Regions from separate parts of the Parabacteroides sp. AT13 genome, predicted to be linked through region 1. Evidence: riboswitches for the same ligand, from Rfam matches in the RefSeq annotation. Region 1 holds a riboswitch; each other region holds the start of a gene.

Region 1 (5,888 bases):
TACGAACATAAAAGGAATCAACTGCACACGCTTATGACCGGCTTGGCGCATTTGCTCACCTACATCCTCGATCGCAGGGAAACCCTCACGGGTTCCGGTATAATAATCTTTCATTCCTTTGGTCTGGAACATATACCCCAATTTCGCGTAAGCCGAGTTACTGGCATGATAAGTTCCGTGCGCCACCAATAACTTAGCCCCATTTTTAGTCACTCCAGAAGGTGAGGAAACCGCTTTCATCACCGCCTCATAATCGGTATCATCATATAACAAGGGATTACCTACACGCAAATCCTTAAACAAACCTTTTCGCTGTTCCGCCTCTTTGCGGATCGCTTCCATCTCCACACCCTCTATAATGATAGTCGGTTGGATAATTACATGGGTAAACCCTTGATCACGCAACTCCACCAAGGCGTCCGCCGGCAACTGAACCCAAACACCTTGCGCCCTCAACCGACTCACTACGCTACGGGCGCTATAAGCCTGCCGAACTTCCACGTCTGGGAAAGCCTCCTTGACACGCTTGTTCATCACATCAAGTACTTGGGTACGAGCTTCCGGGTAAGCACTCCCGAAATGTACCATCAAGATCGCTAACTTATCTCCCTTTTCCATGCTCTCCCGGATATCGGAAGCGTAAAACTCCCGCCCGGGTTTCGCCCATAATGAACAGGCGAACCCAAGCAGGAGTGAACAAACAAACATGGATCGTAAAAATCCCCTATACATTATTATATTAGTTGATAGTTGACATGTGACAGTTTACTGCTTGAAACGGACCAGAAGGCTGACGTAATAGGTACGGCCCGGGGTCAATGTAGCGTAATTGTAATTAAAGGGGCGATCGTCTACATAATCAAAAAGGTTCTCGATACCTACTCCCGGTTCCAACAAGAAATCGCCGGCTCTAAACGTATGGCTCGTATTGAGATTCCACAAGGAATATTTCGGCGCATATCCATAAGAAGTAGAATAACGTTCCCCTTGGATACGTCCGTTAAAATTCACGTTCAGCTTATACTTATTCCAAGTATGAGACCACATAGCCGCTACCGTACCACTATGCTTAACGGTCTTATCCAAAGGCTCATCCTCATATACGTTTTTTCCATCCATGAAACTATAGCCACCATTCAAGGTAAAGCCCGCTCCCAGATAACTATTGAAGGCCACGTTAATACCTTTGATCTTCGCTTTATCGATATTCGCACGCATCTGTATCTCATCATAATCCGTACCATGGGCGGTGTTATAAGCATCCCGTTCCGCCGTATCCAATATCTTATAGTTAATCAAGCTACGTACGTTATTCATAAAAGCAGACACGGACAAAGAGAAAAACCTCATCGTATATTCAGCGCTCAACGTGAAATTGTCGCTCTTCTCCGGGTCCAGATCCGGATTACCGATCGTAAGGCGAGTCGCTCCGGACGCTTTCTTCTCCGATTCCGTATACAACTCTTTCAATTCAGGTGTACGGAAACCAGCCGCATACGATCCGCGGAAATTAAAACCGCCTACCTTATACAGCAAAGCCACGTTAGGAGTCGCATAACTCTTAAAATTCTCATGGTAAATATAGCGCAAACCCGCGTATGCTTGGAAATGCTCATTGATATTGATCTCGTCTTGCGCATAAAATGCGGTCGTGTACATACTTTTACCCGTTATGTTATCCGTCTCACTGCTCAGTAACTCTTTAATGAACTCCGCACCAGCCGAAAGCTTATTATACTTGCCCAAACGAAAGATTCCCTTGACATTCAAGTTATGGTAATGAATCCGTTTCGTCATATCACTCTCTCCGCTTTTCTTTCCATCAAAGAAATCCTTATACGTACTATGATTGTCCGACAGATAATCAGCGTTCAAATAAGAGTTCTTATTAATCATGTATTGAGCGCCCGCCCCATAAGTGAACGTCTCTCTTCTCATATCATAGTTGGTCGTATTCACTTTATCCATCGGCATCGGACGATCGCTGGAACGTCCGAAGAAAGTACCACGCACATAAAAAGACAAACGATCCGTAGCGTCGTACGTGAAACGTTGGTTGATCACGTTCCGGTGAAATCCCTCGGAAGCTTGCTTATTGGTAGGAACCAACTCGCCTTTACTCTCCGTATAGGGATTTAATTGCCAACCATCGGCCCGTTGATATTGATAAGAAGTATATGAACCGAACTTCCCTACATTCACGTCCGCGTTGACCGACTGCAAGAATTGGTTCTTGCTACCATAACGGCTATTGCTCGTCACGTTCACCTTATTGCGGGAATCATCCGTGATGATATTGATAACGCCGGCGATCGCGTCGCTACCATACAAAGCGGAAGCGGCCCCGTTCAAGATCTCTACCCGCTTTACGTTAGACATATCGATACGGGAATAGGTATCATCGCCGGCCAAACGCTTACCGTTTTCCAAGATAACCACGTATTTCTCCGTCAATCCGTTCATATTCATCGTAGCCCCCTGTCCGTTTTCCATAAATACGATACTCGGATTCAGCTTGGTCATCGCATCTTGGAAATTGGTTACGCTCGCCTCTTTCAAGTCTTTTCCCGTAAGCACTTTCACGGGAATAGGGGAATTACTCATGCGGCGATGCGAACCGGTACCGGTTACCACCACTTGATCGATATTCACATACTTTTCTTTCAACTTAATAACGACATCTTTTTCCGAGTGATCCGTTTGATACACGCCCTGTTCATAGCCAAGGTAAGTCACACGAATACGATGGTTGCCATCCGGAAGGTTCAGCTCAAATTTTCCGCCCGCATCCGTAGTTGTACCATTTAATGATTCCGACACACGGATATTCGCACCCGGGATCGGCTCATTACTTTCATCCACGACTTTACCCTGTAAACGCACCTGCGCAAGTGATACGTTTATCACACAGCTTACAGCTAAAGCCGCGCACAAACACTTTCTTCTCATAAACGATTTGTTATTATGTATATTTCCGCTTTCCTGACCCCGAGAAAAACAGCAATAAAAACGCTTGGCAGGTTTCCTGACTTACCTCGTAGAAAACGACCTTCCCGTCTTTTACAGACAGTGGTATGAGAAATGTTTTCTACTTTACAAAAGCTTACAGTAGCGGGCACTGCTCCGGATTCACACCGGATTCCCTCTTTATGACGAAACCGGATGGTTTTACGTCATCACCAAAACGGGGGCAAAAGTATGAATTATTTTATATAAACAAAAATATATCCCGGCTTATGTTCTTTAAAAGCTTTACAAAGAGAAGCTTATAACACATCACATCACCAAAAAAGGAAAACAAAAGCAATCATACAAGACACAAAGTTTTCCAAAACTTTTTACAATACACTACAAATTAACACCTTAACATAATTTAATCAGCAAAAAGTTTTCCAAAAAGAAAATCATATGGAGTAATAAGATACCTTTGCACGCATAATCAATCACAAATTAATCGACATCATGATACAGACAGTTGTTAAACGGGACGGGCGTATCGTTGGCTTCAACGAGGAGAAGATAGTAACCGCTATCCGTAAAGCCATGTTGCATACAGACAAGGGAGAAGATATGCAACTGATTCGCCAGATCACAGATCATATCTCATTCAAGGGAGAACCTCAAATGACCGTAGAGGCGATTCAAGATGCCGTGGAACTGGAATTGATGGCCAGTAGCCGGAAGGACGTAGCGCAGAAATATATCGCTTACCGAAATCAGCGAAGCGTAGCCCGCAAGGCGAAAACACGGGATATGTTCTTGGAGATTATCAATATCAAATCCAACGATATCACCCGTGAGAATGCGAATATGAACGCCGATACACCCGCCGGCATGATGATGAAATTCTCCAGCGAGACCACCAAACCGTTTGTCGATGACTATTTATTGAGCGAGGAGGTCAAGGAAGCCGTATCAAACAACTATCTCCATATTCATGATAAAGATTATTATCCGACTAAAAGCTTGACCTGCGTACAACACCCGTTGGATCGCATCCTAAAATACGGGTTCTCCGCCGGTCATGGCGAATCACGTCCGGCTAAACGAATCGAAACCGCTAGTATCCTTGGCTGTATCTCTCTAGAGACCGCCCAAAACGAGATGCATGGCGGACAGGCGATACCGGCGTTCGATTTCTACCTAGCACCTTACGTACGTAATAGCTTTATCGAGGAAGTAAAGACCTTAGAGGATTTATACGGGCAGGATTTCTCCCACTTATATAATAAGCCTATCGACGATTACCTGACACAGACCTTGGATGGATTAAGCGGTGATAGACGGGTTATACAACATGCCATCAACCGCACGGTAAGCCGTGTACACCAATCGATGGAGGCTTTTATCCATAATATGAACACAATCCATTCCCGTGGAGGCAACCAAGTGGTATTCAGCTCCATCAATTATGGAACCGACACCTCGGCGGAAGGTCGTTGCATCATCCGGGAGTTATTAAAAAGTACTTACAGAGGCGTAGGTAACGGCGAAACCGCTATCTTCCCGATCCAGATATGGAAAAAGAAACGAGGCGTAAGTTATCTGCCGGAAGACCGCAACTACGATCTTTACCAATTGGCCTGCAAGGTCACCGCCCGTCGTTTCTTCCCGAACTTCTTGAATCTCGACGCAACCTTCAACCAAAGCGAGGATTGGAAAGCGGACGATCCTCAGCGCTATATCCACGAGGTAGCGACCATGGGATGCCGTACCCGTGTATTCGAGAATCGTTTCGGACCGAAGACTTCTATCGGACGAGGTAATCTCTCTTTCTCGACGATCAATATCGTGCGATTGGCTATCGAGTGCATGCAGGTGGAGAACAAGGAAGAGCGTATCGCCCTATTTTTCGCTAAACTGGATCATATGCTGGAACTTACGGCTCGTCAGTTGCATGAGCGTATGGAGTTCCAGAAAACCGCTTACGCGAAGCAATTCCCGTTGTTGATGTCTTCCTTGTGGTTAGGCTCGGAAAAATTGAAGCCTAACGATTCGATTGCCTCCGTTATCAACCAAGGCACCTTGGGTATCGGCTTTATCGGACTGGCCGAATGTCTGGTGGCCCTTACCGGTAAGCATCATGGCGAAGATGAGGATTCGCAAGCCTTAGGCATAAGGATCGTTACGTATATCCGGGATCGTGCCAACCAATTCTCTGAGCAATACCAACACAATTATAGCGTACTGGCAACTCCGGCAGAAGGCTTGTCCGGCAAGTTCACGGGAAAAGATCGTAAGCAGTTCGGATCGCTCCCCGGTATCACGGATCGGGATTATTATACGAACTCTAATCACGTCCCGGTATATTACAAGTGCAGCGCCCGTCATAAAGCCGAAGTGGAAGCTCCTTATCATGATTTGACTCGTGGCGGCCATATCTTTTACGTAGAGATGGATGGCGACGCTACCCATAACCCCGAAGCGATCATGCGTGTCGTGGATATGATGGATAAATACAATATCGGATACGGTTCCGTAAACCATAACCGTAACCGTTGTCTGGATTGTGGCTACGAGAACTCCACCCCGAATCTGGAAGCCTGCCCGAAATGCGGCAGCAAACACTTGGACAAACTTCAACGCATCACCGGTTACTTGGTAGGAACCACCGACCGTTGGAACAACGCCAAGCTATCCGAGCTGAACGACCGTGTCACCCACAACTAATTTTCAATTACCATGTTGTCCATCATAGATATCATCGAAGATACCACCGTAGACGGTCCGGGATTCCGGACCGCCATCTATGCGGCGGGTTGCCCGAACAAATGCCCGGGTTGCCACAACCCCGAATCATGGGACATCCATAAAGGGAAGAAAGTAAGAACGGAAGAGATCGTGGAGAAAGTGCTGGCTGACGAATTCGCCAACGTCACCTTCAGTGG
Region 2 (5,888 bases), on a different contig from region 1:
AGTGATAGCGGTCACTAAAATTAAATTATGCTGGTCCATTTGCTTTTTATCGATCAAATGGATAGGAACCTTGGCAATATACCTGCCATAATTTTGTACTTCCTCACGAGGGATACCTAACGTTGTCGCAACTTCCTTAATTTTACGCAAGTCTGTTTCTCTTGCTATCTCAATGTCCGATTTCATGTGCTTTATGTAAGTTTATATAGTTTGAACAAAGTAAATCTAATTTATTATAATAACAAAATGATACGGAACAAGGTTTTCCCCCTTTATGGAATAATAAGATTGTGTTATTTTGATATTTTTGTGCGAAGATGGCGAGGATCTTGCTTTTTGTGATAGCTGTCAGGCTTGAAATTAAACTTTTTGTAAAGTGAGCTTTGCAAAAATCATACGTTTTGCTTGTTGTACTTTTAAAGAATTATAAAATAGTCTTTAAAATTATTCATCTGTAATAATTTGATTAATTTTGTGATGTCACAACGATAAAAAGAAACCTAAAATGGTTTGAGTGTGATAAATTGAAACAGATAAGAGACTAATAACATTAGCAATATAATATGTAAATTTAAGGTTATGTCAACAGTAAGATTTAGTCAGGTTACATTTGCTACTAAATCGTGGGTAGCAGAAGCATGGGAAAAGATGGTAGTGGAATTGTTTAGCGGTCGTGTCGTAGCGGAAGTCAAACAATTGGATGAAGTATGTGAATCAAAGTGGGAAGTAGAATTGAAGAAGCTTCAAAACGAGGTTCATTCTTTATGTCATCATGCGATCCATCAATTGCTCCCGATAGCCGGCTCTTATCAACAGGCGTTACTGGATGACGTTGCCCAAGCCTATACGGTATACGCTCCGGAAGAAGCAGAGTCTATCTTCAACCGGGGAAACCAAGCGATCGAGGATATCAAAGGACATGTATCGGGTATTCGCTACAACGCTTGTAAAATGCGTGAGGCGAACCGTAAAGTAAGCGAGTTGGAAGATATGCACGCAAAAGCGGTCATGTACCATAATTCAGTGAAACCTTATATGGATACACTTCGTTTCCATATCGATCAGCTTAAGCATATATTGCATGTAGCGTAATAAGATGGGCTGTCCGGGTTTGGTTACTCTCCGGGCAGCCTTCTTCTTTTAGCGAGGTTGGATAATCAGTAGGGAGAAATAGGGGAAATCCTTGGAATGTATAGTGGCGATATCAGTAGTATAATATTCTTTTCTTGTTCCTACATTCTCGAAATAATGAAAAACCGCCTTATCCGCATACTGCCGGATACAAGTATGAATAGCCTCTTGGCAACCCGGTAATTTCATGATGACGATGATCATTCCATTTTCTATTTTTGCCGAAAGTTCATCGAACGACGCAGTCCCGGGGATTACGTTAATTTGCTCCTCTTGTTTTACGATATGTATCCCGGCCAAGGCACCTGCCGCTATAAATGCCGGAATTCCTGCGATTCGATCTACCGGGATTCCTGTTTCCTCGAATTTATCGTATACATATTGTATAGATGAATAAAAACCAGCGTCTCCCTCGGCGACGATCACGATTTGTTTCCCTTTCAAATATTCAGCTTGGGCATCCAGAAACAATTCGTTATAAGCGTTTAACGCATCTGTCCGTTCCTTACTCATTGGCAAAATAAACGGATGGATCAAGGATTCGTCTACCTCAATAGCTTTCAATATATCCGTCGCCCGAGATATGATTCCATGCTTGCCTTGTGTAGCAGGACAATAGATAATATCAGCCTTTTGTAATGTTTTAAGCCCTTTCAGCGTAATTAATTCCGGATCACCGGGACCTAATGAGACGAAGTGAATAGGATGATTCATGTGTATCTGTTTTTATTTGAAACGCAAAAGTCCTTAAAATTGTGGATGTATACAAATATTCTTACTACTTTTGTCACTGTAACAGGCTCCGCTTATCTCTTTTTCCGGGAGGCGGATTAAAAGGGAACCGGGTGAGAATCCCGGACAGACCACGCTGCTGTGAACTTTTAAACATTCGGACAATACCTTGGCCACTGGTTTTGTAATCGGGAAGGCGTCCTGAATGGAAGTAAGTCAGAAGACCTGCCGGTTCATAAATAAATGTTGCTGTCCCGTGGAGCAGGACGAGAGTAACTGTCAATGATCAACTGTCAATTAAACAAGGATTATGAATAAGTTTATAGCGGGTGGATGCTTGCTTTTATCGGTATTGACTTTATCATGTACTTCAGGTATCCGTGAAAAAGGAGAAATAGGGAAGACGGCTTCCGTAGAGCAATCTGCGTTCTCGCAAGAGCAGGTTAAGCCTTTATACGCCCAAGGATTCAAGCTTACCTATGCGGATCAATATCTCTTGGCTGATATCCAAGATCCTCAAAATGAGGAAAGCACCACGTTTCATTATGCGTTCGTGAAAAGAGGTGCGAAACCCACGGGGATTCCCGCTGATTATACGGTGATAGAGCTTCCTATCCGAAGCGTTATCTGTATGACTTCCCTGCAATTATCGAACTTTATTAAATTGGGTGCCTTGGATAGGGTCGTTGGGATTACCAGTACACGGCATTTGTTCAATAAAGAGATGAACGAACGCCTGAAAGAAGGTAAAACCGCTAAGATCGGTATCGAGGGGAATTTCGATAACGAGGTTATCATGAGCGTGAATCCTGATTTGATCCTTGTATCGCCATTCAAGCGGGGAGGCTATGAGATGCTGAAAGACGTGGGTATTCCCTTGATTCCCCATTTGGGTTATAAGGAGACTACGCCATTGGGACAGGCCGAGTGGATCAAGTTCGTAGGCTTGCTGTTGGGGATAGAGAAAGATGGCAATGAGCGTTTCGCCACCATCGAGAAGAGGTATAATGAATTAAAGGAACTTACGGCGGATGGTAAGGTTAAAAAACGTCCGATCGTTTTTAGTGGCGAGTTACGGGGTGGAAACTGGTATGCCGTAGGAGGAAAGAGCTTCTTAGCGCAACTTTTCAAGGATGCCGGCGCTGATTATTTCTTGAAAGATGATGAGCGATCCGGTGGTGTTACATTAGACTTCGAGACGGTCTATAACCAAGCGGACGACGCTGATTATTGGCGTATCGTGAATAGTTTCCCGGGAACGTTCAGCTATGAGGCATTGAAAGAGCAAGATCCTCGTTATGAGGATTTCCGTGCGTTCCGGGAGAAAGGAATTATCTATTGTAATATGAAGAACACGCCGTTTTATGAGAGTATGCCGACAGAACCGGAGATCGTCCTAGCGGATTTGCTTCATATCTTTCATCCGGATTTATTACCGGATCATGAGTCGGTCTATTATTCTCGACTTAAATAAGGAACACTGATGAGACATTCAAATACCCTATGGATGCTGGCGATTGTCACGGCTATTTTTGTTCTAATCTTTTTGAATTTGGTGTTGGGGTCAGTCTCTATTCCTCTTCAATCGGTTTGGCATATTATCTGGAATTTAGGAAATGAGCCTATTACATGGCAGAATATTATCTGGAAATCCCGACTACCACAGGCATTGACAGCGTTGGTAGCGGGAGCTGGCTTATCCATCAGCGGCTTACAGATGCAAACCGTTTTCCGTAATCCATTGGCCGGACCTTCGGTCTTAGGTATCAGTTCGGGAGCGAGCATGGGTGTCGCTTTCGTGGTGTTGTTAAGCGGTAGTTTAGGGGGCGTTGCCTTGAGTAAACTTGGTTTTATGGGGGAGATCGCCTTATCGATAGCGGCCGTGATCGGTTCCTTATCCGTGATGGCGCTGATCGTGTATGTTTCCCAAAAGGTAAAAGGAAATGTCACGTTGTTGATTATCGGTGTGATGATCGGTTACGTGGCAAACGCCGTGATCGGTGTACTTAAATTCTTTAGCGTCGAGGAGGATATCCGTGCATACGTGATTTGGGGATTGGGTAGTTTCGCCCGTGTTTCCGGTAATCAGATGACGTTGTTCGTGATTCTTATGACAATCTTGATCCCTCTCTCGTTCCTGCTTATCAAGACCATGAACTTGATGCTTCTTGGGGATAGCTACGCACGCAATTTGGGACTTAATATCAAGCGGGCCCGTTTGTTGGTTATCACCTCGGCTGGGGTCCTTACGGCGATTGTCACTGCTTATTGCGGACCTATTATCTTCTTGGGGCTAGCCGTTCCGCATTTATGCCGGGCCATATTTCAAACTTCCGACCATCGGATTTTAATGCCTGCGGTCTTATTCGCCGGTGCGGCGTTGGCGTTGATCTGTAATTTGATCGCCCGTATGCCGGGGTTCGAGGGAGCGTTACCTGTCAACTCGGTAACCGCTTTAGTAGGTGCTCCAGTAGTGGCCTCAGTATTATTTAGAAAACGTAAGAATGAATTGAACGAGTAAGATGAAACAAGATACGATTCATATTAACGGACTTTCGATCGGTTACCATTCTAAGAGTAGTACAAAGCTGGTAGCTAAAGGTATACACTCTACGATCTATAGTGGTGAATTAACCTGTTTGCTGGGTGCTAACGGGGTGGGGAAGTCTACTTTATTGCGCACGTTATCGGCTTTCCAACCTAAATTAGATGGGGAAATATTGGTCCTAGGAAAAGATATAGATACTTATTCCGATAAGGAATTGAGCACCACGATCGGTGTCGTGCTGACCGATAAATGTGAGATCCGGAATATGTTGGTACGGGAATTGGTCGGGATGGGACGTAGCCCGTATACCGGCTTCTGGGGTAAGTTGAGCAAGGATGATAAGCGGATCGTGGAAGAATCCATCGCCCTTGTCCGCATTGAGGAACTAGCATCCCGCATGGTCCATACCTTATCGGATGGAGAACGCCAGAAAGTGATGATCGCTAAGGCGCTCGCTCAGGAGACTCCGGTTATTTACTTGGATGAACCTACCGCATTCCTTGATTTCCCCAGCAAGGTAGAGATTATGCAATTACTCCATCATCTAACCCGGAAAACGAATAAGACGATATTTATGTCCACTCACGATTTGGAGCTGGCTCTTCAGATATCGGATAAGATCTGGTTAATGGACAAAGCGAATGGTATCTCTACCGGTACTCCCGAGGATTTGGCATTGAGTGGTCATCTAAGCAACTTTTTCGCCCGGAAAGGGATTGTTTTCGATAAGGATACCGGATTATTCCGTATAGATAATCAATTCTCTCGACAGATTCGCCTCGTTGGACATGGACAGAAATACGCTATGGTGCGTAAAGGGCTCCAGCGAAACGGAATTTTGGCGAATCGGGAAGTGGAATCGAATATTTGGATTGAGACTGGCGATTTAAAGACCACCCACTTTATCATCCATGAGACTTCCGGCGGTACCTATATCACCCAAACGATAGAAGAATTACTTGCCTATTTTGATACTGAAAAATCATAACTATGAAATTTTCAATTCATAACTATGTTTTTCTTCATTCATAGTTATGAATTTTTTCCATTTACATCCATTGTTTTAAAGTAAGCTAGCTTCGTCGACTTTCCTGTAATTGCTTGAAAGATACATACAACTTTAATTCCACCATTCCTGTCACTCCTACGGCTGTGTGGAGTACAGGTGTTGTATATACCAACACATCTTCTCGCTTTTCAATTTCAGTTTGATCAAATGGTCCGGGAACAGCCACCCCTAATACTTGTCTGCCTTTCGTAGGGAATGGCTACAGACAAGAAGAATAAGCTTCCCATACAGATAATTTTTCTTGTTCCCATATAATTATTATTTAAAAGTTTTTTGGGAAAAAATAGCGGTTATTTGGGGTGTAGACTGTATCAATTCCACAGATATAATAACCAATTTCATCGGACGGTGAGAAACGTATGAAAGAAAAGGTTATCTTTGCAATCGAAGCCAAATACAATTGAAGAT
Region 3 (5,888 bases), on a different contig from region 1:
TGTGTATTGCGTCGATACGTTCCATGCGTGATTCTTCATAAAGTCGGACTCGTTATTGTAGCGAGCCTCACGGTCAAGTCCCGGTAGCATCTCATTTTTATGGAGATATAACTGTCCTGTTTGCACATTATATACATCATTTGCCATTAAATCGGGAAGACCGATCTCCGTCCCATAGAAGTCGCGGTTAAAACCTCCGCGAACATCTAATATGTCACGTTCCGTCATTTTAGCTTGCAATGCCAGATAACCGGAAAAGCGACGGTTGCCATTATCACGCCAGCCCTCTTGATCGGAAAAGTTGACATTGGCGTAATAATTGACCGGACCGACCAATTTACCGCCCATGCCAAGTGTCGCCTCTTTATTCTCGTAACTACCGTAGGCCAATCGAGCATTAACGCTCTGTTTCTCTGACGGGGATTTACGAACGATATTCAAGGTTCCACCTACGGCTGAATGTCCGTAAAGTACAGAAGCCGGTCCCTTTAATAATTCAATAGACTCGATACAGGATAGATCGGGTACGGGATAAGAGTTGTTTATTGCCGAACGTTCATCGCGGATACCGTCTATCATCATGATAGAATGATCGAAACCACGGATCGACAATTGTTGAAATGCGCCATAAGATGTCTGGAATCGTACGCCCGGCATAAAGCGTACCGCATCTTGGATATTACGGATACCTCGCAACTCCAAACTACTCGCCGTAATGCTATTAATTGAAATAGGAAGATATTTCATAGGTACGTCCAACTTCGTGATTTGTGGACGTGGCTTGCGTGCGGCGGTCGCTACGACTTCTTGAATATTGAATGTCGTATCGGCGAAATTCGTGTACTCATTCTTGTGTTGTGCCTGCATCGTACTGATACATAAGGCTGTCAACGGTAAGATTGTCAAAACTCTTTTCATATATTTAGCATTATAACTGTTTATTGTATGCATGTGAAATCCCTTTCGAAAGAAATTCCATTTTCCTTCGAATGAAAATTTAGTTTCTTTCGGAAGGAATTACTTTTTCTTCCGAAAGGAATAAAACATAGATTTGGAGAACTTTTTTAGTCCTTCTCTACCGCATAAGCTTTCTTCTTATCAACGATATCGATCATCTTATGTTTAGCCATGAAACGGGCATGTTCGATGAAGATCTTCTGAATATCCGGATTCTGTCCCAGACCTTCCATAAATACGCTTACCTCGTAGCCTTTCTTTTCCAGTTCCTCTTTCCAATCACCGGCGATATCGTTTTTCGCATGGTCTCCGGCGACAAACATAAATGGCATCAACAAGACTTTCTTCGTTCCATTGGCCTTTACTTGGGCTACCATCGTATCAAAAGTAGGATAGCCCTCGATGGTTCCTACGGAATAATCCTTGAATCCCTTCTCCTTCAACATATAATCCAACATGGCATATTGAGCCGTCGCCGGAGTATAAGTGCCATGGCCTACCAATAAAGTAGCGCCTTCTTTCGCCCCATTTTTTGTGATAGCGACGATTACCGCCTCATAATCCTCCGGTGTATACAATAAAGGATTACCGATACGAATCTCCTTGAAAGAAGATTTCATGGTGGCAACATCCTTACGTAAGGATTCCATCTCGATACCTTCGATTATATTCGTGGATTGGATCAAGACATGTGTATAACCATCAGTCTTTAATTTTTCCAAGGCCTCGATCGGGTTCAGTTTCTCTACGCCACGAGCTTTTAAGCGGCGCATTACAATGCGAGAAGTCCATGCCTCACGCAACTCAACATCTTTGAAAGCTTCTTTCGCTTTTTGATTGATCGCGTCGATTGTCAAGGCACGGGTATCATCATGGGTTGTTCCAAAATGTACCATCAATAAAGCGGCCTTATCGCCCGGTTGTAAAGAGGCGAATAAATCGGATGCTACAAAATTCTCGCCATCGTGCGCACGACAAACTAGGCTGATGACCAGCAGGAAGAAAGATAGTAAGTGTTTCCTCATCATATGAATATATTAATAATTAGATTACATATCAATCCCACGGAGACAACGTATTATTCCGTCTCCAACATCTTTTAGATATAGGTGATATTTCTATCCTCTTAATTACTCCTAACCCCGGGAGGAATTAATCATTACTTCGCTTGGCAGGTTTCCTGACTGGCTCGGAAAGCAACCTTCCCATCTTTCTTAAGACAGTGGCATAGCAGAACGCTTTCCTTTTCAAGAGCTTCACAGTAGCGGGCACTGTTCCGGATTCTAACCGGATTCCCTTTTATAGAATTGTCGGTAGACAAACTCTATCACCTAAGCGGTCGCAAATTTATATAAATAATCCCGAAAAGTAACAACATCTTTCAAAGAATCCCTGTTTCAATAGCATCTTTTTTGTTTAACATCAAATAAATAGATATGGAATGGATAACTAATTTACTTCAACATTATCCGGAGCTAGCTATTTTCATAACCTTAGCTCTCGGTTTCTGGATTGGCAAGTTTAAGATAAAGAAGTTCACGCTGGGAACGGTTACCAGCGTATTATTGGTCGGTGTATTGATCGGGCAATTAAAAATCGATATAAGCGGACCGTTAAAGTCCGTCTTTTTCTTGATGTTCCTCTTCGCTGTAGGATATAGTGTTGGGCCACAGTTCTTCCGGGGATTGAAAAAGGAAGGTCTTCCTCAAATGCTTTTCGCCGCCGTCATGTGTGTGTGTTGCTTGATCGCTCCTTTTTTACTGGCGAAACTTATGGGATATAACGCAGGCGAGGCCGCAGGATTATTGGCGGGCTCCCAGACGATGTCGGCAGTATTAGGAGTTGCCGAAGATACGATCGGACAGATGAATATTAGCGATACGGATAAAAGCGCTATGGTCAACGTGATGCCCGTGGCCTATGCGGTAACTTATATTTTCGGTACGGCAGGATCCGCATGGTTGGTGAGTGATATCGGGCCACGTCTTTTAGGAGGACTCGACTACGTGAAAAAAGCCTGTAAAGAGCTAGAGGCTAAAATGGGAAATAACGACGAGAGCGAGCAACCGGGCTTTATGCCTGCCGCCCGTCCGGTAACTTTCCGGGCCTATAAGATTAGTAATGAATGGTTCAAGGAGGGTAAAAGCGTAAAGCAGTTGGAGGAATATCTGGACCAATTAGGACGGCATTTGTTCGTGGAGCGTGTCCGTATTAATAATGTACTAACCGATGTTAAACCGGATTTGGTTTTACATACCGGAAATGAGGTTGTCCTAAGCGGTCGCCGGGAATTCGTGATCGGAGAGGAGAACTGGATTGGCGACGAGGTCAATGACATTGAATTGCTCGATTTTCCGGCAGAGACGTTACCCGTACTAGTGATCCATAAGGAATACGTGGGGAAAAAGATCTGCTATTTACGCAATCAATCGTTCATGCACGGTGTTAGCGTCAAGTCCATAAGGCGTGCGGGTATCAATATCCCGGTCTTGGCCGCTACGGTGATAGATTCCGGTGATATGTTGGAATTGGTGGGTATGAAATCAGAGGTAAATAAAGCGGCTACGACTTTAGGATATCCCGATCGCCCAACCAATCAGACCGATTTGATTTTCGTGGGTATCGGTATTTTCTTAGGGGGAATTTTAGGTTCGCTCGCGATTCATTTCGGAGGTGTCCCGATCAGCCTGAGTACGAGTGGCGGCGCTTTGATAGCCGGACTCGTCTTTGGATGGCTTCGTTCCAAGCATCCGACCTTCGGGCGTATTCCGGAGCCTTCCGTCTGGATATTAAATAATTTGGGACTGAATATGTTTATCGCCGTAGTCGGTATCACGGCGGGTCCCAGTTTCGTGACCGGATTGAAGGAAGTCGGTATAAGTTTATTTATTATCGGTGCTTTAGCGACATCTATCCCGCTTATCATCGGTATTCTGATGGGACGTTACGTTTTTAAGTTCCATCCGGCTATCACTTTAGGTTGCACGGCAGGTTCACGTACGACAACCGCCGCATTAGGAGCGGTGGAAGATGCCGTAGGAAGTGAGACTCCAGCCTTAGGCTATACCGTTACCTATGCGGTGGGTAATACTTTATTAATCATCTGGGGTGTCGTTATTGTGCTAATCATGTAATATATATAATGTATGGACAAGAAGAAAATACATGTCACGAGAGAATATGAGAAAAAGATGTCGGAGATTAGCCCTTTCGAGCTAAAGAACATCTTGATAGAGTTAGCGGATGAGAGCGCTCGTAAAAGTACGCACATCATGCTGAACGCAGGAAGGGGAAATCCAAACTGGATCAGTACGGTTCCACGGGAGGCATTCTTCCTATTAGGGCAGTTCGCCTTGGAGGAATGCCAGCGGGAAACCGAATTGGCAGATGAGATGGCCGGAGCCGCAGGGGTTCCCAACCGCAAAAGGATCGCGTCTCGCTTCGTACAGTTTCTAAAGAAACATGCGCAATCTCCCGGCGCTACTTTATTGAAGGGTACCTATGAATATCTGGTCACGGAAAAAGGTGTAGATGAGAATGAGCTTGTATATGAATGGGCGGAAGGTGTCATTGGTGATCAATATCCGGTTCCCGATCGTATCTTGAAATATACGGAAATGCTCGTGCGGGATTATTTAGACCAAGAATTATGTGACAACCGGCCCCCCGAGGGAGTATTCGACCTTTTCGCTGCCGAAGGCGGAACTGCCGCCATGTGTTACATCTTCGATTCCTTGCAGCAGAATTTCTTGTTGAATAAGGGAGACAAGATCGTCCTTTTCGCTCCGGTATTCACTCCTTATATAGAGATTCCGGAACAGGCCCGTTATCTTTTTAATGTCATAGAGATAAAAGCTTTGAAGATGACAAAAGACGGCTATCACACGTGGCAATATCAAGAAAAGGATTTAGATGTCCTAAAAGATCCTAGCGTGAAAGCCGCTTTCATAACAAACCCGAGCAACCCGCCTTCATACGGATTGACAAAAGCATTGATGAATAGGATCGTTGAGATCGTACGGAACGACAATCCCAACCTTATGATTATTACGGATGACGTGTATGCGACATTTATTCCGCATTTTCGCTCGATGATGGCCGAATTACCAAAGAATACGTTATGTGTCTATTCTTTCTCCAAATATTTCGGGGCAACCGGATGGAGATTGGCGATAATCGCTTTACATCAAGATAATATTTACGACCGGATGATCCGTGAATTGCCAAGAGATAAACAGGAGCTTCTAAAAAAACGATATAGCAGTCTATCCTTACATCCCGAGGATATCCGCTTTATTGATCGTATGGTAGCCGATAGCCGTCAAGTAGCCTTGAATCATACGGCCGGTCTTTCCTTGCCACAACAAACACAAATGTCTCTGTTTGCGTCTTTCGCTCTATTAGATGCGGAAAATACCTATAAGAAAAGGATGCAGGATATGATCCACGAGCGTTTACACACATTGTGGGAAAGCACCGGATTCACCTTATTAGACGACCCTTTGCGTGCGGGATATTATAGTGAGATCGATATGCTTGTCTGGGCTAAGAAATTCTATGGGGATGATTTCGTGGAATATCTAAAAAAGAATTACGAACCTCTGGATGTCGTTTTCCGTCTGGCACAGGAAACTTCCTTGGTTTTACTGAACGGAGGAGGTTTTGATGCTCCCGAGTGGTCTATCCGCGCATCTTTAGCCAACCTTAAACGGGAAGATTATGTCCGGATCGGAAAGGGTATCGCATCTATTTTGCATAGTTATGCCCAAAGATGGAAAGAAAGTCTCGATAAGTAGAAAAAACAGCTCCAAGGCTTGAACAAAACGGGCTAATGGTACGTTTTATTAATAAACGTGCGATTAGCCCGTTTTTCTAAGTTATCCGGGAGATTATAAATAACCTCTATAACCTCATAGAAATTATCGAACAAA

Evidence for each region. A riboswitch is a leader RNA that binds a small molecule or an ion and turns the genes downstream of it on or off. The one in region 1 is predicted to bind cobalamin.
Region 2: linked by a shared signal. The riboswitch ahead of CI959_RS17920 (ABC transporter substrate-binding protein) and the one ahead of CI959_RS05660 (TonB-dependent receptor) in region 1 are both predicted to bind cobalamin.
Region 3: linked by a shared signal. The riboswitch ahead of CI959_RS17640 (sirohydrochlorin cobaltochelatase) and the one ahead of CI959_RS05660 (TonB-dependent receptor) in region 1 are both predicted to bind cobalamin.

What each region holds. Positions count from the first base shown of each region.
Region 1 is NZ_NQMH01000001.1:1,262,316-1,268,203, forward strand. Features, by position in the region: gene CI959_RS05655 (sirohydrochlorin cobaltochelatase) at 1-732, opposite strand, end outside; gene CI959_RS05660 (TonB-dependent receptor) at 766-2,949, opposite strand; cobalamin riboswitch at 2,998-3,199, opposite strand; gene CI959_RS05665 (anaerobic ribonucleoside triphosphate reductase) at 3,463-5,670, shown strand; gene nrdG (anaerobic ribonucleoside-triphosphate reductase activating protein) at 5,683-5,888, shown strand, end outside.
Region 2 is NZ_NQMH01000002.1:844,287-850,174, reverse strand. Features, by position in the region: gene CI959_RS17935 (formate--tetrahydrofolate ligase) at 1-186, opposite strand, end outside; gene CI959_RS17930 (hypothetical protein) at 580-1,092, shown strand; gene CI959_RS17925 (precorrin-2 C(20)-methyltransferase) at 1,141-1,845, opposite strand; cobalamin riboswitch at 1,912-2,111, shown strand; gene CI959_RS17920 (ABC transporter substrate-binding protein) at 2,174-3,337, shown strand; gene CI959_RS17915 (iron ABC transporter permease) at 3,347-4,384, shown strand; gene CI959_RS17910 (ABC transporter ATP-binding protein) at 4,386-5,399, shown strand; gene CI959_RS17905 (AraC family transcriptional regulator) at 5,887-5,888, shown strand, end outside.
Region 3 is NZ_NQMH01000002.1:775,651-781,538, reverse strand. Features, by position in the region: gene CI959_RS17645 (TonB-dependent siderophore receptor) at 1-918, opposite strand, end outside; gene CI959_RS17640 (sirohydrochlorin cobaltochelatase) at 1,065-1,982, opposite strand; cobalamin riboswitch at 2,110-2,307, opposite strand; gene aspT (aspartate-alanine antiporter) at 2,394-4,091, shown strand; gene CI959_RS17630 (bifunctional aspartate transaminase/aspartate 4-decarboxylase) at 4,104-5,753, shown strand.